One region of the Paenibacillus sp. FSL L8-0435 genome, then DNA from elsewhere that is predicted to be linked to it. Evidence: riboswitches for the same ligand, from Rfam matches in the RefSeq annotation. Region 1 holds a riboswitch; the other holds the start of a gene.

What was found. A riboswitch is a leader RNA that binds a small molecule or an ion and turns the genes downstream of it on or off. The one in region 1 is predicted to bind glycine.
Region 2: linked by a shared signal. The riboswitch ahead of gcvT (glycine cleavage system aminomethyltransferase GcvT) and the one ahead of sdaAB (L-serine ammonia-lyase, iron-sulfur-dependent subunit beta) in region 1 are both predicted to bind glycine.

The regions. Positions count from the first base shown of each region.
Region 1 is NZ_CP150185.1:517,239-527,553, forward strand. It holds gene NST33_RS02495 (collagen-like triple helix repeat-containing protein) at 1-721, shown strand, start outside; glycine riboswitch at 862-986, shown strand; gene sdaAB (L-serine ammonia-lyase, iron-sulfur-dependent subunit beta) at 1,265-1,954, shown strand; gene sdaAA (L-serine ammonia-lyase, iron-sulfur-dependent, subunit alpha) at 1,944-2,921, shown strand; gene NST33_RS02510 (alpha-glycosidase) at 3,104-4,864, opposite strand; gene NST33_RS02515 (response regulator transcription factor) at 5,093-5,776, shown strand; gene NST33_RS02520 (HAMP domain-containing sensor histidine kinase) at 5,773-7,284, shown strand; gene NST33_RS02525 (ABC transporter ATP-binding protein) at 7,370-8,284, shown strand; gene NST33_RS02530 (ABC transporter permease) at 8,281-8,997, shown strand; gene NST33_RS02535 (ABC transporter permease) at 8,999-9,733, shown strand; gene NST33_RS02540 (DapH/DapD/GlmU-related protein) at 9,827-10,315, opposite strand, start outside.
Region 2 is NZ_CP150185.1:5,404,632-5,414,946, reverse strand. It holds gene gcvPA (aminomethyl-transferring glycine dehydrogenase subunit GcvPA) at 1-1,339, opposite strand, end outside; gene gcvT (glycine cleavage system aminomethyltransferase GcvT) at 1,336-2,472, opposite strand; glycine riboswitch at 2,793-2,915, opposite strand; gene gcvH (glycine cleavage system protein GcvH) at 3,260-3,652, shown strand; gene NST33_RS24070 (PTS mannitol transporter subunit IICB) at 4,072-5,526, shown strand; gene NST33_RS24065 (BglG family transcription antiterminator) at 5,565-7,667, shown strand; gene NST33_RS24060 (PTS sugar transporter subunit IIA) at 7,664-8,098, shown strand; gene NST33_RS24055 (mannitol-1-phosphate 5-dehydrogenase) at 8,095-9,240, shown strand; gene NST33_RS24050 (DNA mismatch repair protein MutS) at 9,692-10,315, opposite strand, start outside.

The DNA of each region.
Region 1 (10,315 bases):
AACGGGATCCACCGGATCCACTGGTGATACGGGTGCGACAGGCGTGACGGGAACGACGGGAGTCACTGGTGTTACAGGAGCGACAGGAGTGACGGGATCCACCGGAATCACTGGAGATACAGGCGCGACAGGCGTGACGGGAACGACGGGATCCACTGGTGTTACAGGCGCAACAGGCGTAACGGGTGCGACCGGAGTCACTGGTATTACAGGTGCGACAGGCGTAACCGGAACAACCGGGACGTCCGGAGTAACGGGAGTAACGGGAACGACCGGAGCCACTGGGGCTACAGGTGCGACCGGATCAACGGCAGCTTCTGCTCCTGCGGATTCTTCCTTGTTTGCTGATAGCCAGACCACGGCGTTGGGTCTTTCATTAGTAGCTGAAACGACGATTCAGACACTTAATGTACCTGTAGTGGCAGGTCAACGCGTGAAAATAGACAACAGTACACAAGTAGCAGTAGTTGTAGGTTCTAACTGGACTATCGCATATAACATTAATCTGAGACGTAACGGAGTTCTAATTAATCAATTGCAACTCTCAAGGAGCGGTAATGCTGCGGGAACGTTAAGGTTTCTTTCCTCCAACACTTACGTGGATACTGCCCCTGCTACAACGACTAACGCATACACGATAAGCATCCAATTTACAACCACTACAAGCGTCACTAGTGCCTCAGCGGAAGTGAGAAATATTAATGCTATTCGCTTCAGTTAAAATAGACATCGAACTTATGATAATTACACGTTACTTTTGTTGACATATATGATGTTGTACATTACTCTATGGGTATGCTTGATCATGATCAAAAACTTAGAAATGTACCAATTCGAATCGAATTAAGATAATACAGCGGATGATAACGAGCGGGAGAGACCTGGGTTAGCCGAGCAATATGGCTAGTGTTCAGGCACCGAAGGAGCAAGCTGCTGCGCACCCGGCGCAGTGGTTAATCTCTCAGGTAAATGTACCATCGTTGGACGCAACTCTGGAGAGTGCGCGAACTGCGCCACCCAAGGGGTATATGATCAGTCAGCCCGGTGAACTTGTCTGTAATCGCAGGCAGTGCACCCTTGTCGTGAGACACTGCTGATCGTGAAACTCTCAGGTATCGAGGACAGAGAGAGGGCCTAAGGCCTTCTTCTGTCCTTTTTTGATGTCATCATATCTAAATAAGGGACATTGTGGATGAAACTCCTGGATCGAAATGACGAATACATTTTACAAATATGAATCATGATTAATAATGGAGGTTTACAAGTGCGATTTAAAGATGTTTTCTCAATTATTGGTCCGTCGATGACGGGGCCTTCAAGTTCACATACAGCTGGAGCGGCAAGGTTAGGGAGAATTGCTCGACAGTGGCTAGGATGTACGCCAGATCGTGCCCGGCTGACACTGTACGGTTCATTTGCAGATACGTATCAGGGGCACGGAACAGATCTGGCACTGATCGGCGGTCTGCTGGATTATGTCACAGACGATCCGCGTATCCCGGATGCAGAGCAATACGCAGAGGAAGCGGGCATGGAGGTTGAGTTTTATACAAGTGGCCTGCCTGCTCCTCATCCAAATACGGTCAAAATTGAGTTGTGGCATGGAGAACGTGCCTGCTCCTTAATCGGTGCATCCATTGGTGGTGGAAGCGTATCGGTGCATTCGATGAATGATTTTCGTGTTCAGATTAGTGGTGAGTTTCCAACACTCGTTCTGCGACATGCGGACAAAGCAGGGGTGCTTGCATCGGTAACGTCCACGATCAGTTCATCCGGGGTTAACATCGGGTATATGCAGGTGGACCGGAAAGCCCGTGATGGCGAGGCACTTACCGCGATGGAAATGGATGGTTTGCCTAATCCCGATATGCTCAAGCGTCTAAGGGAGCTGGACCATGTGCTAGACATTCGTGTTATTGATTTGAAGAGAGGAGTTGATTCGGATGCGATTTAAACATTTACACGAACTGAATACGATCTGTACAGCGGAATCCAAAACCATTGCTCAGCTAATGATTGAGGAGCAAGTTCAGGAGACCAATACACCGGAAGCGGATGTTGTGAAGCAGATGTCTGAATATTATCAGGTGATGAAGGAAGCGGTACGCAAAGGGTTAACGGAAGATACGACATCACGCAGTGGATTAACAGGTGGAGACGGCAAAAAAATGGCTGAGTACATTCGCAAGGGCGAGACTTGCTCGGGAGATGCTTCCGCACTTGCCATGGCGTATGCCCTGTGTGTATCTGAAGTGAATGCCTCCATGGGTCGGATCGTGGCAACACCAACAGCCGGTTCCTGCGGCATCATCCCCGGTGTGTTTATTAGCTCACAGGAGCGATTTGGCTGGACGGACGAACATTTGGTGAACGGGTTGTTCTGTGCGGGAGCGATTGGTTATGTTATTGCCAACAATTCATTTATCTCCGGGGCCGAAGGTGGCTGCCAGGCGGAAGTGGGTTCCGCGATCGGCATGGCTGCGGGTGCCATGGTTGAACTGCGTGGAGGTACACCGGAACAGGTCGTTCATGCCGTTGGTTTGGCGTTAAAAAATACACTGGGCCTTATCTGCGATCCGGTCGCAGGCCTTGTTGAAATCCCGTGCATCGTCCGTAATGGACTGGGTGCAGTTACGGCGCTGGCTGCGGCTGACATGGCCCTGGCCGGAGTGCGTAGTGCCATTCCGTCAGATGAAGTCATCGATGTCATGCTGGAAGTAGGCAGTGCGATGCCGAGCCGCCATCGGGAGACAGCCCAAGGCGGGTTGGCCCAGACGCCAACAGGCCGCAAAATGATGCAAAAGCTGGCTAAACCAAAGGCAAAGCGTGCCGAGCCTGAGCAGGAGTCGAAACCGGCGGATTCTGACACAACTACAAGTGGGGCGGACAATGCTCAAGTGGACAAGGGTACTCAGGTTTAAGCTGAACCGGGACCACCGATATATAAATCAGTGACATTATGATGTATAACGGCGAATACAAAATTACAAAACAAGCGTCCGCGAACCCGAATCCGGGTTATGCAGGACGCTTGTTTTATGCTGCCAGATGAAGCGAAGTTAGGATACTTATATTTGACTTCAGATGAATGTGTATTATGAATCTAGTTCTGGCTCACAGCCGTACTCAGTACAGCATATCCATACGCGGGCAGCTCAATGGCCAGTACGCCTTCTTCCTTGGCGGTACGATGGTTTCCGCCGAATAACTCGGTCCATTCCTCGTCACCCGCCTCGAGCTCGACAATAGCCGTCTCTTCTGATCGGTTGAACAGAACCAGAATGCGTTCCTCCTCATTTTGCCGCTCAAATACCAGTTGGCTACCATCGGGACGAGCCTGTAGGAAACGAACGGTGCCTTCTGCACGCAGGGCAGGATGCGCATGACGCAGGGAGATCAGTTTCTGATAAAAGTCGAACAGTTCTCGGTCCTGCTTTGCTTCATCCCATTCCATACATTTACGGCAGCCCGGATCATGTTCGCCGTCCATGCCAATCTCGTCTCCGTAATAGATGCACGGAGCACCCATGTAACTGAACTGGAATAACGCAGCTAGCTTCATCTTACGCTGGTCGCCTTCACACAGCGTGAGCAGCCGCGGGGTATCGTGGCTGTCCAGCAAATTAAACGCCACTTCGCTGGCCTGAAGCGGATAACGGGATAACTGTCGCCCGATGGAGTTTGCGAACTGTTCGGCGTGCATTGTATTTTTCACAAAGAAAGCATTCACGGCATCGGTAAACGGATAGTTCATGGACGCATCGAACTGGTCGCCTTGCAGCCAGGAAGAAGACTCGTTCCATACTTCGCCCAGAATGTAGGCATCCGGATTAGCCGCTTTGACTACACGGCGGAAATCACGCCAGAATGCATCGTCCACTTCGTCTGCCACATCCAGCCGCCATCCGTCCGCACCCACTTCCTTGATCCAGTACTCAGCAACCTCCAGCAGATAGGCCTTCACCTCGGCATTCTCCGTATTCAGCTTTGGCATGTGCGCTTCGAATCCGAAGGTCTCATACGTAGGAATGCCATCCTTCACGTCCAGAGGGAATTCATGCACATGGAACCAGTCCTTGTATTTGGATTGTTCTCCGTTCTTCTGCACATCCACAAACGGCGCAAATGTTTTCCCGGAATGGTTGAACACAGCATCCAGAAGTACGCGAATTCCGCGTGCATGGCACAGCTCGACCAGTCGTTTCACGGTATCTGCGTCACCAAAGTGCCGGTCTACCCGCAGGTAGTCTTCGGTATCGTATTTGTGATTGGTGGTGGCTTCGAAGATGGGTGTGAAGTAGATCGCATTAATGCCAAGATCGCTGATGTAATCCAGATGGTCGATCACGCCCTGAAGGTCACCGCCGAAGAAATTGAAAGGTGTTGGCTCACCGCCCCACGGCTCTACCTTTTCCGGACTAATATCCGGGTTGCCGTTGGCGAATCGTTCGGGAAAAATCTGATAGAACACCGCATCCTTAACCCACGCAGGGGTTGTGAATACAGCTCCGGCATGAATATAAGGGAACTGGAACATACGACCCGGATCGTCTGGTTCTTTTTCCTGGAAGTCCGTCTCGGTCATCCAGATCTGTTCGTCTCCGTTTTTGAGCAGAAAAGAGTATTTCAGTCGGTGGTAGGGAGGTTTCACCTCACCCTCGAAGTAATCGAACATGGAGTCAGAGGTGAACTTTGTTAAGGGAACCAGCGCTTTGGTTGCATCCCACGCATATTTATCCCCGGTCAGGGCATGTACCTCGGTCAGATCATTCTTTTTGGCACGCAGGCGCAGATGGATTGTATCTTGGTCATAGGCATAGGCCCAGTTTCGTTTTGGTTGATGATAGATGGCTTCCAGCAGCATAATGAATTTCCTCCCGTCAGGTGTGGATATAGTATGTACTTGGTAGACTTGATTAATATGACATTCCCCACGTCAATGAATACGCTATAATTAGAATGTGTGGTAACGTAAAGGACTTTAACATTGTTTCAACAAGACATGAATCCATATGTTATAGACAGCTTTTACCATGATGATGCTCAGATATATCATTAACCCAATGGGGGCAGAAAGGAAACGAATATTCGGATGAAAACCAAACTGTTATATATTGAAGATGATACGGAAATTGCGACTTGGGTCAGAGCCGATCTGGAGGAGCGCGGTTATGAGGTGGTATGGCTCGGCAGTGGTGAAGGTGCAGCGGAGGCGGCTGTCGGTTGCTCACTCATTATTCTGGATGTCATGCTGCCCGGGCTGGATGGATTTACGGTGGGCCAGCGACTGAAAAAAGAACATCCCGCCGTGCCTATTGTCATGCTCTCGGCCAGAACTTCCATTGACGACAAGTTGTACGGTCTTGATTTTGCCGATGACTATGTGACCAAACCATTTCACCCCGATGAACTGGCTGCCCGGATTGAAGTGCAACTGCGGAAGGCGGGAACTGCGGTCTCATCAGATACAGCCCTGAAGCTGGATCATCTCTCCATCTATGAGAAGGACAACCGGATCGTTAATGAGGAGACGGGAAATGAGATTATTTTATCGGGAAAACAGTTCCACATCTTCGCCTACCTGCTACGACATATGGGCATGATTCGCACGAAAGAGCAGATCTATGAAGCCGTCTGGAACGAGCCTTATCTGGATGGGGACAAGACTTTAATGGTACATATTCGACATCTACGCGAAAAGCTGGAGCTTGATCCGGCCAATCCTGTAGTTATTCAGACGGTCCGCGGTGTGGGATATCGTGTGAAGAAGCCATGAATAAAAAACAATCCGGGCGGCGCAAGCTTCGCTTTGGGCGCTCCTTGATGTCCAGATACATCCTCCTGATCTTGGCGGCTATATTGTTTGTGCCTGTTGTCCTTCCGATCATATCCGTTATATATATTGTTGTAGTGAATAACACGGACACGAATACGAACCGAGCAGCACCTTACGGTGATGTTACCCGGATCAGTAACCTCTGGTCACGTGAAGCGAAGAACCTGGATGGTGCTTCGGATGAAGAGATTAAGGCCCGGTTGGAGCAATTACATGACTCGTATCCCAAATCTTCCATGTATCGTGTGAGTGTGAGCGGTGAGACCCTCTTTATTCTTGGGGGTGAAGATGTAACGCTTCTGAAATCCACGTCGCCGGACGGGAGGACAGACACGACATTGAGATGGTCACTGGATTCCGGGCAAACGACAGAGACTTATATTCCAGCCTTATGGAATGTAAACAATACGGTGCAATTCATGAAAGTAGCTTCCTTTCGCGATCCACTGACCGTAGTTGCATATATTGGAGGAGCTGAGCAGGACAAAGGACAGGGATTCATGATCATTGAAGTGCCACGGTCACTTCTGCAAATGAATCAGAGTAACTGGCCGATGGAACTCTTGTATCTTGGTATCGTAATGACCCTCATCTTTCTGATCTTTATCATTATGTCGATTCTCTTCTTCGCACGCATTCGCAAACGACTTATTCGGTTGCAGACGGCCATGATGACCACAGGCAAGGAAGGTCTCCCGCTTCCGGTAGATATCCGCCGGACAGACGAGATTGGTCAACTGGAAGAATCCTTCAATCAGATGGTGCATCAACTGTCCGACAGCCGCCACCGTGAACGCGAAGAAGAACAATTGCGCAAACGTCTCATTGCAGGGCTTTCCCATGATCTGCGCACCCCGCTAACGGTGATTCGTGGACATATGCATGCTTTGCACAAGGAAGAGCTGAGCGAGCAAGGTGACCGTTCATTACATCGCATGGAAGCAAAGATGGAGGACCTCGGCGGGCTCATTGACAACATGTTATCCTACAATTTGCTCACAAGTGGGAAATATACACTGAAGCTGGAAGAGAAAGATATACTGCGGATCGTCAGGGAAACGGCGGCCGCCTGGTACCCGGTCTGGGAGAAAGAGCAATTCGATATTGATATTGACCTGCCAGAGGAACCGTTGATTTGGCATATGGATGAACAGGGCATGCGCCGTATTCTTGATAATTTGTTCCAAAACGTGATCCGTCATGCCGCCAACGGGAAATATATTGGTATATCTACTCAGGAGATTCAGGGTGAGACGGCCATCGTTATTCAGGATCGGGGTCCGGGAATGCAACAGAATTCCGACACAAAAGGCACAGGTCTAGGCTTATCCATTGTAGACCTGTTGATTCGTGAGATGGGTCTGCGCAAGCGGGTAGACAGTTCCGATACGGGTGTCCAGACATATATCTACAGTGGTAAGGGAAACAGGGAAACAATAAACCGCTGAATTAGCTTTTTTAAACTAAACTTAAACTAGAGACTACTTTGGCTTTAACCTTGGAAGGTTACGATAGTTCCGAGGTGATCATACAGTGAGTGAAAATATTATTCAAACAGCGAATTTATGGAAAACATACCGGGACCGTGCAGCGGTCCGTGAACTTGATCTGCATATTAAAAAGGGAGATATCTACGGCTTCCTCGGTCCCAACGGCGCCGGCAAAACAACAACGATTCGCATGCTTCTCGGCTTGATTAAACCAACCAAAGGCGTGATCCGTGTCTTCGACAAGGATATCCGCAAGGATCGCATGGATATTTTGCGCCGTGTGGGCTCTTTGGTCGAATACCCGTCCTATTACGGACATCTGAACGCAGTAGAGAATCTGGAGACTTTGCGCCGCATCATCAATGTACCCAAATCAAGAATTGCTGAAGTGCTGTCCATTGTAGATCTGACCAAGGATGCCAAACGTTCAGTGAAGGGGTATTCCCTTGGGATGAAGCAACGTCTGGGTATTGCCAGCGCTTTGCTGGGTGAACCGGAGCTGCTGATTCTGGACGAACCAACGAATGGGCTTGATCCGGCCGGTATTCAGGAGATTCGGGAACTGATCAAACGCATGCCTCTGGAACATGGCATTACCGTTCTGGTTTCCAGCCACTTGCTGAGTGAAGTCGAACAGATGGCAAGTCGTGTTGGTATTATCCGTGAAGGCAAGATGGTGCTTCAGGATACTATCGCAAGTCTGCATAGTCAGACGGGTAGCTCTATCCGGTTAACGGTTTCCGAGCCGGAAGAGGCTATGAAGCTGGCGAGAGAACAGGGACAATTTGGTCAGCAACAAGGTGCTGCATTAACGTTCCCTTATATGGATAACAGTTCAGTGGCACTGCTTGTACGCCGATTAATTGAGCAGGATCATGATGTGTATCGTGTAGAGGAACAGCGTCAGTCGCTGGAAGATCTGTTCATGCGGGTCATTGGCGAGGGGGCTTCCATATGACCGGGCGAGCATTATCGTCAGACTGGCTCAAGATTCGGGGGAAAGGGATCTGGTTTCTTGTCTTTCTGGCCCCTCTTGGATTGACAGCGATGCAGGCGCTTAATTTTGGCTTACGGTTGGACTATCTGAAAGAGCAGTATGCAGATAACCTCTGGGGCGGATTATTGGGCAATGTGGTTGTCTTTGTGCCCTTGTCTCTGATGCTGGGAGCAACCATTCTCAGCTCCATGATCGCTAATGTTGAGCATGAACAGGGATCGTGGAAACAGTTGCTCGCGATGCCCATTCCCAGACCAGCCGTGTATTTAGCCAAGTTCCTGCTTGCTTGTGTGCTGCTGGTGATCTCCTGCCTGCTGCTAACCGCAGGAATTGTGGGTCTGGGTCTGATCCTCGGATTCCATGCCAGCGAAATACCTTGGACACATGCGATCAAGCTGGGTCTATTGCCTTTGGCTGGTGCACTTCCGGTGTTGTCACTGGAGTTGTGGCTCACGATGATTAACAAGAATCAGGCGCTTCCCGTCACCCTGGGCATCGTTCTCGCGATAACGGGTATGTTCTCACTCAGTATCTCACCAATCTTTCCGCTCGCATGGGCACAGATGGCCTGGAATGGGCCTAATCCATACCTGTATGCAGGCATGGGGGCAGGTCTAGGGTTATTAATCCTGTTGCTGGGTATGGTGCATTTTAGCCGGAAGGATGTGGCCTGATATGAGCTTTGCGACAACGTACTTCCGAATTTTGTCAGCTGAACGATTGAAAATGAGCAAATCGCCCATATGGCTCCTGATTCTGCTGAGTCCACTCATTGCGCTGCTCATCGGGCTGTTGTCCACGCCATCGGGAAATTGGCAGGTATTGATGACCACGATGGTTTTCCTGCACGGATTGTTATTGTTACCGATGCTGACTGGCGTGTTTACGTCCTTTGTCTGCCGTTTTGAACATGCAGGTGGAGGGTGGAAGCAGATGCTGGTTTTACCGCTCACACGTTCAGGTGTATATGCAGGTAAACTGACGATTGTACTCATGCTTCTGGCGGGTACGCAAGCATTGTTGCTGATGTCCATTCTGCTGGCAGGCATGATTCATGGCATTACGATGCCAGTACCTTGGGGATTCTTGGTAGGCAAACTGCTGCTTGGCTTGCTGGCCTGTGTACCCCTGGCTGCCCTGCAGATGTTCGTTTCATTGGTGTGGAGCAGCTTTGCCGCACCGCTCGCACTGAATTTTGCACTGACCATACCGAATATTCTCATTGTAAACTCGGCGACATATGGGCCGTATTATCCATGGGCACAACCGATGATTCTGATGACACCCGTGGACGGCACAGGTTTCGGAGCCTACAATGTTCCACTGGTCACAATGCTGGCGGTTGTTGGAGGCAGTGCTGTTATTTTCATTGGAATCGGCATGATGTATTTTGCAAAAAAAGAAATCTGAATAATCCGTTACACCCTTGGTTATCGTAGATCAAAATCCTCTTTAAGCAAAACATGCAAACTCCATTGTATGTAGGCTTCAGGAGGATTTTTTCTAATGTCTGACCCACCCATCATGAATGGTCAGCTCCCGAATGATTTTGGCTGGTGCCCCGGCTACAAGTGTATTGTCGGGTACATCTTTGGTTACCGTGCTTCCTGCTGCCACGACTGCATTTCTGCCAATAGTCACTCCGGGCAAAATAAGCGCGCCTGTACCAATCCAGGCATTATCCTGAATCACAATCCGCTTGGCAGTCTGGCTCCCGTCATCCAGCGAGTCAATTCGGTGGTAGGCACTGTCGAATATGCTTGTTCGAGGACCAATCATGACGTTATTGCCGATGGTCACTTCAACGTTAGCGGCAATCCCCACACCTGCATTAATCATGACGTCATCGCCAATCGTTAATCGTGCACCTTTGACCACGGTTAACTGGGTTCCCCAAGGTTTGCCTATAATGTTAAGACGTTTTCCCACCTGCAAGTCACCCAATTTATTCAGATAAACCTTACCCCTGATTCGTGGCAGCAGGCCCATAGA
Region 2 (10,315 bases), 2.2 Mb from region 1:
ATGCTCGTGCGAATTCGTCAATCTCTTCCTTACTGCGTCGTTCGGTAACAGCAATCAGCATATGTCCGGCAAGCTCTGGATAATCACGTCCAAGTTCGTAACCACCAATGAAGCCCGCATCCAGCAGTTTCAATTGAAGAGCATCCACGTCTGTTCCCTCAGGAAGCTGAATAACAAACTCATTAAATGTTGGTGCATTAAAAGTAAGGCTAACTCCAGGAATCACAGTTAATGTATTCAGGGTGTAATGACTCTTTTGCAGGTTCAGATCCGCTACATCGATCATTCCTTGTTTCCCCATGATGGACATATAGACAGATGCGCTGAGTGCCAGCAAAGCCTGGTTGGAACAGATGTTGGATGTCGCCTTTTCGCGGCGGATATGCTGTTCACGTGCTTGCAGTGTGAGTACAAAACCACGTTTGCCGTTGCGATCCGTGGTCTGGCCTACAATTCGGCCAGGAATTCGGCGCATATGAGGCTGGGACACGGCGAAATATCCGCATGTCGGACCGCCGAGTGAAGCGGCGATGCCGAGGGGCTGCGCATCACCTACAACGATGTCGGCACCCAGCTTGCCTGGGGCTTCCAGCAGACCCAGCGATAGCGGGTTGGCACTTACAACGAGCAGGCCCTTGTGCGCATGCACCAGATCGGCAGCCTGCTTTACATTTTCCACGGCACCAAAGAAGTTTGGACTCTGGATCATGACAGCAGCGGTATCGTCGGATATGGCTGCTTGCAGGGCATCCCAATCAGTGACGCCATCCTTATAACCAATCTCGACAATCTCCAGACGGAGTCCGTGCGCATATGCCTGCAATACCTGACGGGCTTCCGGATGAACGGTACGGGATACGATGAGCTGTTTGCGACGAGTTGCTGCTGCGGCGAGATTACCGGCTTCCGCAAAAGCTGTTGCGCCGTCATACATGCTGGCATTGGCTACAGCCATACCGGTTAATTCACAGATGTAGGATTGAAATTCGAAAATGGCCTGTAGTTCACCTTGGCTGATCTCAGGCTGATAAGGTGTGTAGGCAGTGTAAAACTCGGAACGGGAAATGACATGATTGATGACGGAAGGAACATGATGATCATATATGCCAGCGCCGAGGAAGCTGGCGTGTGTTTCGAAATTGGCGTTGGCGCCGGCTTGTTTGGACATGTGACGTGTCAGCGCATATTCATCAAGTTTGGAGGATACGGGCAGCTCGCCCTGATAACGAATCTCCTGCGGAATGTCCTGAAACAGATCCTCCAGCGTACCCACACCAATGGTTGCGAGCATGGCGTTCTGATCTTGCTCAGTCATGGGAATGTAACGGTGCTTGCTCATGCTTGATCAGCTCCTTGAGTAGGTGTCTTCGACGTACGTGTCCGTTTATGAAAAGGGGTCTTCACGACCTCGGCTTTTAATTTCTTGCCGCGAATCTCAATCTCAAGCGGGGTTCCCAGCGCAGCGTATTTGCTGTCGATGAGGGCAAGCCCCAGATTACGCTTCAATGTAGGTGATTGCGTGCCTGTTGTCACTTCACCGATCTGTACGCCTTCGGCGTAAATCGGATAGTGGGGGCGGGGAATACCGCGCTCCAACACTTCGATGCCGACCAGTTTGCGGGCGGGCCCGTCAGTTTTTTGCTGTAACAAGGCTTCGTGTCCGATAAAAGGTCCGGCATTCAGCTTCACAAACATACCTACGCCAGCTTCGAGTGGAGAGATAGTTGCCGACAATTCCTGTCCATACAGAGGGAGCTTTGCTTCAAAGCGCAGTGTATCCCGAGCACCGAGGCCTGTGGGTACAAGTCCGTGACCTTCACCGGCTTGCATTAACCCATTCCAGACCACAGCGGCCTGATCTGCAGGAACATATAGCTCAAAGCCATCTTCACCGGTATAACCGGTACGGGACAACAGTAATTTTACTCCACATACTTCAGCATCCTGCACAAAACGAAACGGTTCAATCGAGCTTACATCCGTATCTGTAACTTTTCCGATAATGTCTACAGCCAGTGGACCTTGCAAGGCGAGTAGCGCCGTCTGCTCCGAATCGTTGGTCATGCTTACGCCGGGAATCAAGTGCTCTTGCAGCCACGCCCAATCCTTGTCGATGTTGGAGGCGTTAACCACAAGCATATAATGCTGATCTTCCAGCTTATACACGAGCAGATCATCCACCACACCGCCATCTGGATAACACATCAGGGTGTACTGGGCTTGATCGGGAACCAGCGTGGTCACATCATTGGTCATCATTTGTTGCAAAAACGCTTCAGCCTGCTCACCCTGTACCGTGAATTCGCCCATATGGGATACATCGAACAGTCCCGCGCGCTCGCGTACCGCTTCATGTTCTTTCTGGATTCCGCTAAATTGTACCGGAAGCTCCCAGCCTCCAAAATCAATGCACCGTACGCCTTCGTATTGCTGATACAGTGGGAAGAGTGGTGTTCTAAGCAAATCGGACATCAAATCACCTCGTCATGGGCCGTGAGCCGGCCGGATATACAATCGTGGATCAATGAACCAGGGTATTTTTAAATTTCCAGCTAGATAATTTCATCACATAAGTATGGTAAGGCAGCTATGGCAGCGCCGTTCTACATCCTGTTTTTCGTTTTTTGGGAAAAAGGAAAAGGACAGGCCAAAGAATCGGCATGCCAAGTAGCACGCTGTATTCTAAGGCTCTGTCCCTTGTACCTGAGAGTTACCCCGCTGCGTTGTGCAGCAGGTTTCCCCTTGGGTGATCATAACGCCCGCACAGGGCGAATAGATGCTCTCCAGAGTTGCGTCCCGTAAAAGTCCTTTTGCCTGAGAGATTCACCTCCGCTTATCGGTGGTTTACTCCTTCGGCGTTACCTCATGTACATCCCGAATCGGGTGTCACGGGTAATCTCTCCCTTTACATTCATCCGCGGGTATTACATAGTCCAATAAACATATTTACTCTTTTCATTAAAACGTGAATCCACTACCGATGTCAAGAACGATATCATAGATAACAATTTAAAACCGAATATTTAATCTGTTTTCTATGTTATTGTTCGTGTATTTATAAAGAGTGCGCTTACTATTCTAATATTCACCAGTATATGAAGAAAGAGTGTAATCCGGTTACAGGATTTAGAGGTGTTCAGTAAATAAATTGTGAGGTATATTGACATTTGATTCATAAATATCATACGCTATGTTCTGGGAAAAAGGTTAAGGTCAAAGAACGCATGCACTCATTTAATGAAAAGCGAGGCGGATATCGATGAGCGAATTGAAAAGTGATTTCCTGTACAGTGAAGAGCATGAATGGGTGCAAACCGTAGGGGAGGATACTGTACGTATTGGCATTACCGAGTTCGCACAGCATCAGCTGGGTGACATTGTGTTTGTGGAACTGCCTGACCTTGAAACCAATGTAAAAGCAGAAGATAGCATTGGAACGATCGAATCGGTCAAAACGGTTTCGGACTTGTTCTCTCCCGTCACAGGTTCAATTATTGCAGTTAATGATTCGTTGCAGGATTCCCCTGAACTTGTGAACAGCTCTCCTTACGAGGAAGGCTGGATGATTGAGATTCGTGTTGAGGGAGATCTGACAGCAGCATTGTCTACATTGATGAATGCAGACGCGTATCGGAAACATACGGAAGAATAGTTTTAACGAACTTGTACTTATTAACATATATTTTATAACCAAATGATATGAGCTTCATATTGTTTCGACCTGTGTGAGCCTGATGCTTGCACGGGTTTTTTGTGCTTTCCAAGAATGGTTTTGAATGTGGATTGAAGCAGATTGTGGATGTAAATCACCTGATTGGACCAAGCTATAGGTTAGAAAATGATTCTGGAAATGATAAAAGTCATAGGCAAGAAAAGCCTTGTGTATCAATGGGTTCAGGCATTATGCATCGATTAAAACGATTACATAACCTAATGTTGTCATCATTGTTCATGACGAAAGTACGCTTTCATTTCATTGAACAGGAGAGCATTCTCGCTTAGGATTACAGCAGGGGAGAAATGATACCCCTTTCATAAATCATAATCACTTGATCCAAGGAGGATAATACAATGAGTAATTTGGACCAATCGTCCAATTCCAAAGGTGGGCTACGGGTAGGTGTGCAACGTTTTGGCCGATTCCTGAGTGGTATGGTCATGCCGAATATGGGAGCGTTCATCGCCTGGGGATTAATTACAGCCATGTTCATTCCAACAGGCTGGTTCCCTAACGAGACACTAGCACAGCTAGTTGATCCGATGATCAAATATTTGCTGCCACTGTTAATCGGTTACACCGGGGGTACGATGGTGCATGGTCAGCGTGGTGGTGTCGTGGGTGCCATTATGACCATCGGGGTCATCGTGGGTAGTGATATTCCGATGTTCCTCGGTGCCATGATTGCCGGACCACTGGCAGCATGGATCATCAAAAAGTTTGATAAATCCATTGAAGGTAAAATTAGAGCCGGATTTGAAATGCTGGTTAACAACTTCTCAGCCGGTATTATTGGCGGGATCTTGGGGATTTTTGCGCTACTGGGCATCGGGCCTGCTGTAGAAGCGATTAGCAAAGTATTGTCTGCCGGGGTACAAGGCTTAATGAATCTGGGCTTGTTACCGCTGGTCAACCTAATCATTGAACCAGGTAAAGTATTGTTCCTGAACAATGCAATCAACCACGGGATTCTGACACCGATTGCAACAGATCAAGCAAGAGAATTAGGGCAATCCGTGTTATACATGCTTGAATCGAACCCGGGTCCGGGACTTGGTATCTTGCTTGCTTACTGTTTCTTCGGACGCGGAATGGCCAAATCTTCTGCACCGGGTGCTGTTATCATTCATTTCTTCGGGGGAATTCATGAGATCTACTTCCCTTACATTTTGATGAGACCGATTCTGATTCTTGCCGCAATTGCGGGTGGCGTCGCAGGTACATTAACATTCATGCTCACTGGAGCAGGACTTGTTTCGGCACCATCACCGGGTAGTATTATCGCGTATTTCCTCTTAACACCAAAAGGTGGATACCTGCCGATGCTCGCAGGGGTGCTTGTAGCAGCAGTCGTATCCTTCCTGGTTGCAGCAGTGTTGCTGAAAACGGGTAAACAAAAAGACGAAGATCTGGAGTCCGCATCCAGTCGGATGAAAGACATGAAGAGTCAAGGAACCGTGCCAAGCGCTGGTATTACGGCTAATCAACGAGAAGCAGACAGAGTCGCAGATATGGCTTCTTCTACAGTGAAAACAGATGTGAAGAAAATTGTCTTCTCCTGTGATGCAGGCATGGGGTCGAGTGCCATGGGCGCTTCCATTCTACGTAAGAAGATGAAGGCAGAGGGGATTGACGTTACGGTGACCAATACGGCTATCAGTGATATCCCACCGGATGCAGATGTGGTAATTACACAACAAGTATTGACCGATCGTGCCCGCTCCGTAGCGCCGAACGCAGAACATATATCCATCGACAACTTCCTAAAAAGCCCGGAATACGATGCGCTCGTTGAACGTCTAAAGTAATTGCACGCATTCGTTTTCCCTGAGCCGGAGGCTGAGATATGAGTATTACCAAAAGACAACGTGAAATCGTGGAGTTTCTGCTGGAGCATCCACATGAAGTCACTGCCGGCGAAATCGCCGTTGAAGTAAAGGTCAGTACCCGAACGGTTCACCGGGAGCTGCAAATGATTGAACAATGGCTTGAACCTTTGGGCATGAGGCTGGAAAAAAAATCAGGAACCGGTATCCGAATCGATGCCAGTTCCGATGATCTGGCTGTATTGCGCAAGCAACTAGAGGGTAAAGAATATGTAGAGTTTACGCCAGAAGAGCGTAAGCTCTTCATGCTTTGCATCTTGCTGGATGAACCGGAGCCTGTAAAGTTACTCGCCTTGGCTTCGGATCTGAAAGTGACCGTATCCACCGTAACCACGGATCTGGACGATCTGGAGTCACGGATCCGTCAGGCGGGACTAAAGCTGGTTCGCAGACGTGGATATGGCGTCAAGATTAACGGAAGTGAGAAAATTCATCGCACAGCCATAGCTGCACTTGCTCTCGAATTTTTGGATGAGTCCGACCTGTTCGGAAGACAGCCAGAACAAGGGGGCTCCGTCGTAAACCAAAAACTGTTGGATATGATTGGACACGGTGATGTGCTTACGGTCGAAAATGCGTTATGGCAACCAGACATCGAATGGCTGGAGAACATCCCGGAACGCCAATACATGAAGCTGCTGATTCAATTATCCGTCGCGGTTGTACGTATTCGTAAAGGCTTTGGCATTGGCCGTATGTCTCCACAAGAGAACACGGGAGATAAAGTTGCAGAGCAAGATGAGATGAAGGTTCCACCTTATATGGCTTCCCGCTTGTGTGGTGTGTTATCCACCCAACTGGGACTGACATTCTCCCAAGATGAGCAAGCTTATTTTCACAGACTATTAATTGAGACAGAGCAGCGGATTCACTCTTCACGGCTGTTGCCAATAGACGACTTGATATTACTGGACAGGGTACATTCACTGATTGATCAGATGCAGGCGAGAACACATTATGCCTTTCATGAGGATCGGTTGCTTCGTGAAGGTCTGCTTGGTCATATGCAACCTGTAATGGAGCGAATTGAAGGGCAACAGATGATTCGTAATCCGCTACTGCAGCAGATTCGCAAGGATTATGATTCACTCTTCGAAGAAGTCAAACAATCCGTGCATCAAGCTTGGCCAGGTACTGACGTTCCGGATGAGGAAATTGGTTTCTTAGTCATGCACTTTGGCGCTTCCATCGAGAGGTTACGTGCATTGAAACGGGAGATCAGGGCCATCATCGTGTGTACAAGCGGAATCGGATCATCACGCATGCTTTCCAGCCGATTATCCAAGGAGATTCCCGAAATTCGGATCATGGACAGCGTGTCCTGGTATGAAGCTGCCCGGATGCCTACAGATCAATATGATCTGGTCTTATCCACTGTTGATCTGCCGATGGATGAGCATCAGTATTACAAAGTAAGTCCACTGCTTACGGCGGAAGAGAGCGAACGTCTGCGTCATTTTATCCGAACAACAACATTACAACAACAGCATAATAAGCCCCGTGAAATAGAGGTTCAGACGACAAGTCGTTATTCTGACCCTGACGGAATGGAAGCTATTTTAGTTGAGATCGTCCGAATTATTGGAAAGTTTCAGGTGTATCCGCTGGATAACCAAGATATCGGATTCTATAAAACGGTGTATGCGATGTGCAACGTACTCCATGGATCTGGTGTGTTGAGGGAACCGGAGGAGGTCGCAAAACGGTTGGAGGCACGTGAGGCAGTGGGGAGTCAGAAGATTCCCGGCACAAGACTTGCGCTGTTTCATACACGCAGTGAGGGGATCTACAGGCCGTCCATTAGCTTGTTTCAGCTCACTGAGCCACTCCTTCGTACGCCGGATGATCCGGCAGGAGTTACCCATGTCCTCTTGATGCTCGGTCCCAGAGAATTATCCAAGGAAAGCCTGGAGGTTCTCAGTGAGATCAGCGCCCTGTTATTACAGGAAGAAATGATTACATTGCTGGAAAAGGGAATCAGGGATGAACTCATTCATTACCTGTCCCAGGAACTCGTTGGATTTTATCGCAGTAAAACCGAAATTGGAGGTCAACCATTATGAGTATGTTAACAACAGATAAAGTCATCATGAATGCGACGGCTCAGGATAAATACGAAGCGATTCGCATGGCAGGACAGATTCTGAAGGATGCGGGACATATTACCGCTGATTACATTGAGAAGATGATTGAACGTGAAGAGATTGTCTCAACCTATGTAGGGAACGGCCTTGCGATCCCACACGGTACAAAGGAATCCAAAGCTTTCATTTTATCCACAGGTATCTCTGTCATTCAGTATCCACAAGGTGTTGATTTTGGCGAAGAAAAGGCTTATATGGTCATTGGTATCGCGGCTCAAGGCGGGGAACATATGGAGATCTTGACTAGCATTGCGGTGATCTGTGCTGAGGATGAGAATATGGAGGCCCTGCGTCTGGCGAAAACAGCCGAAGAAGTTATCGCTATTCTGGAAAGTGAAATGGAACTATGAAGGCTCTACACTTTGGCGCAGGTAACATTGGACGTGGGTTCATTGGATTGATTCTCTCCCGTGCAGGGTATGAGGTGATTTTCTCCGACGTGAATCAGGACTTGGTAGCAGCTCTTCAGGAGCAGGGACAGTACACGGTGGAACTGGCTAACGAGAGCAAGGATCAGGAGACCGTTACAGGTGTAAACGCAATCGATGGGACTCAGCTAGAAACGGTTGCCCAAACTGTGGTGGAAGCTGATCTGATTACAACCGCAGTGGGTGTGGGCGTGTTAAAACATATTGCACCAGGGATTGCGAAGGGACTTGAGAAAAGACTGAATTCCGGTCCTGCTCAAAACCCTCTTCACATTATTGCTTGCGAGAACGCCATTGGAGCCAGCACACAATTGAAAGAGCATGTATATGCTCTGCTTGATGAAAAAGTACGTTCCCTTGCAGATCAGTATGTTTATTTTCCAGATTCAGCCGTAGACCGGATAGTGCCTATTCAGCATCATGAAGATCCGTTGCATGTACAGGTTGAGCCTTTTTACGAGTGGGTAGTTGATCGTTCCCAGATGGCTCCTGCATTCAAACCGGTTGAGGGCATTGTATATGTCGATGATCTGGAGCCGTATATCGAACGGAAACTGTTCACTGTTAATACAGGACACTGCGTTGCAGCATATATCGGTAATGTGCACGGGTATGACACGATTCAAAAGGCTATTGCCAACGAGAAGGTGAAATCGATTGTCTACGGTGCTTTGCAGGAAACTGGAAAAGTTCTGGTGAAGCGTTTTGCATTCAACCCGGAAGAACATGAGCAGTATATTGTCAAAATATTGGGACGGTTTGTCAACCCGTATCTCACCGATGAGGTCACTCGTGTTGGTCGTTCCCCGCTGCGCAAGTTGTCCCCAAATGATCGTCTGGTTCGCCCGGCCCTTCAGGCATATGCGGATGGAACTGATACGACTTATCTGGCTATGGGTATGGCAGCAGCCTGCAAGTTCGATGTCTCCGATGATCCGGAAGCAGTTGAACTACAGGACATGATCCGCGAGAAGGGGATTACAGCTGCGCTCCACCATTATACGTCCATGGATGAGCATCATCCGGTGCTTGAACAGGCTGTTGCCCAGTATAACCAAATGTAAGAACAGTGGTAGCAAGCTAACAGTATTGATGAGGCATAATGAAGAAGAGCCATACAGTTATTAACTGTGTGGCTCTTCTTTTGGTTGGCGTTTATCGGCATAGTCGTCCAAACAGCGTTGACATATGCAGGATTTTCGGCGCTGCTCTGGCGGAATGCGGTCAAACACACCCTCGGGGAAAGTAGCCCGGTTACACCAGCATTCCGAATGAGGATGTCCTGCGGCATAGGAACAGCGATTAGCTTCCCCGCATAATGGGCAGACAAGAACATCGATATGGATGTGCTCTTGATCGTCTTGTTCTGCAGACATACAGTTCTTCCCTCCCTGTGGAATAGCTACGAGCTGAAGTTAAACATACTGGTCCCAGTATAACAGAAATGTGCTTCTGATTATGGATTTCACTGTGTATATATGACTTCCAGTTCACTACATCTGTTTCTCCCATCGGCTATTCTTCAGGCGGTAATTCGATTTGGAGGCCTTCCACATGTTTGCGTCCCATCAACTTACGTTTCTTTCGATTTTCCTTTGTTTCTAGCACAATGTCCAAGTCATAATCTTCACCCGGATAAAGCTCATCGGCAGATATATGCAGGGTCAGGCGTTTCTTATGGATTTTGACTTTGCGTCCCCGCAGCATGACCCCGATATTTCCACGGCTATCCTCCACATCACAGACGATGCCCGACTGATTGAGATAGGCCGCATACACCCGATCTCCTTTGCGAAAAGTTTTGGCAGGAGCAAGAGAATCCGACTCTCTGGTTGTTGTCTTTTTGTGGTGACCGACTGGATCCTTTGACTGTTTCGACTGGTTTCTCCTGGATAACTCTGCTGGGCCGTCTGATTCTGGTACAGAACGATCAGGCGTCAGGACCGGAGTTTCCGAAGGAGGTGACGTGAACCCTAATGTACGTTCTCTCGAAATACTTTGATCGGACAGGGACTTGGATCGCTCGATAATTCGCTGTGGCATGCCCAGCTTTAATGCGATGGAGTAAGCATAACTCTCACCAGCTTCTCCGATACGCAATCGATACAGTGGCTGGAGAGATACGGTGTCAAATTCCAT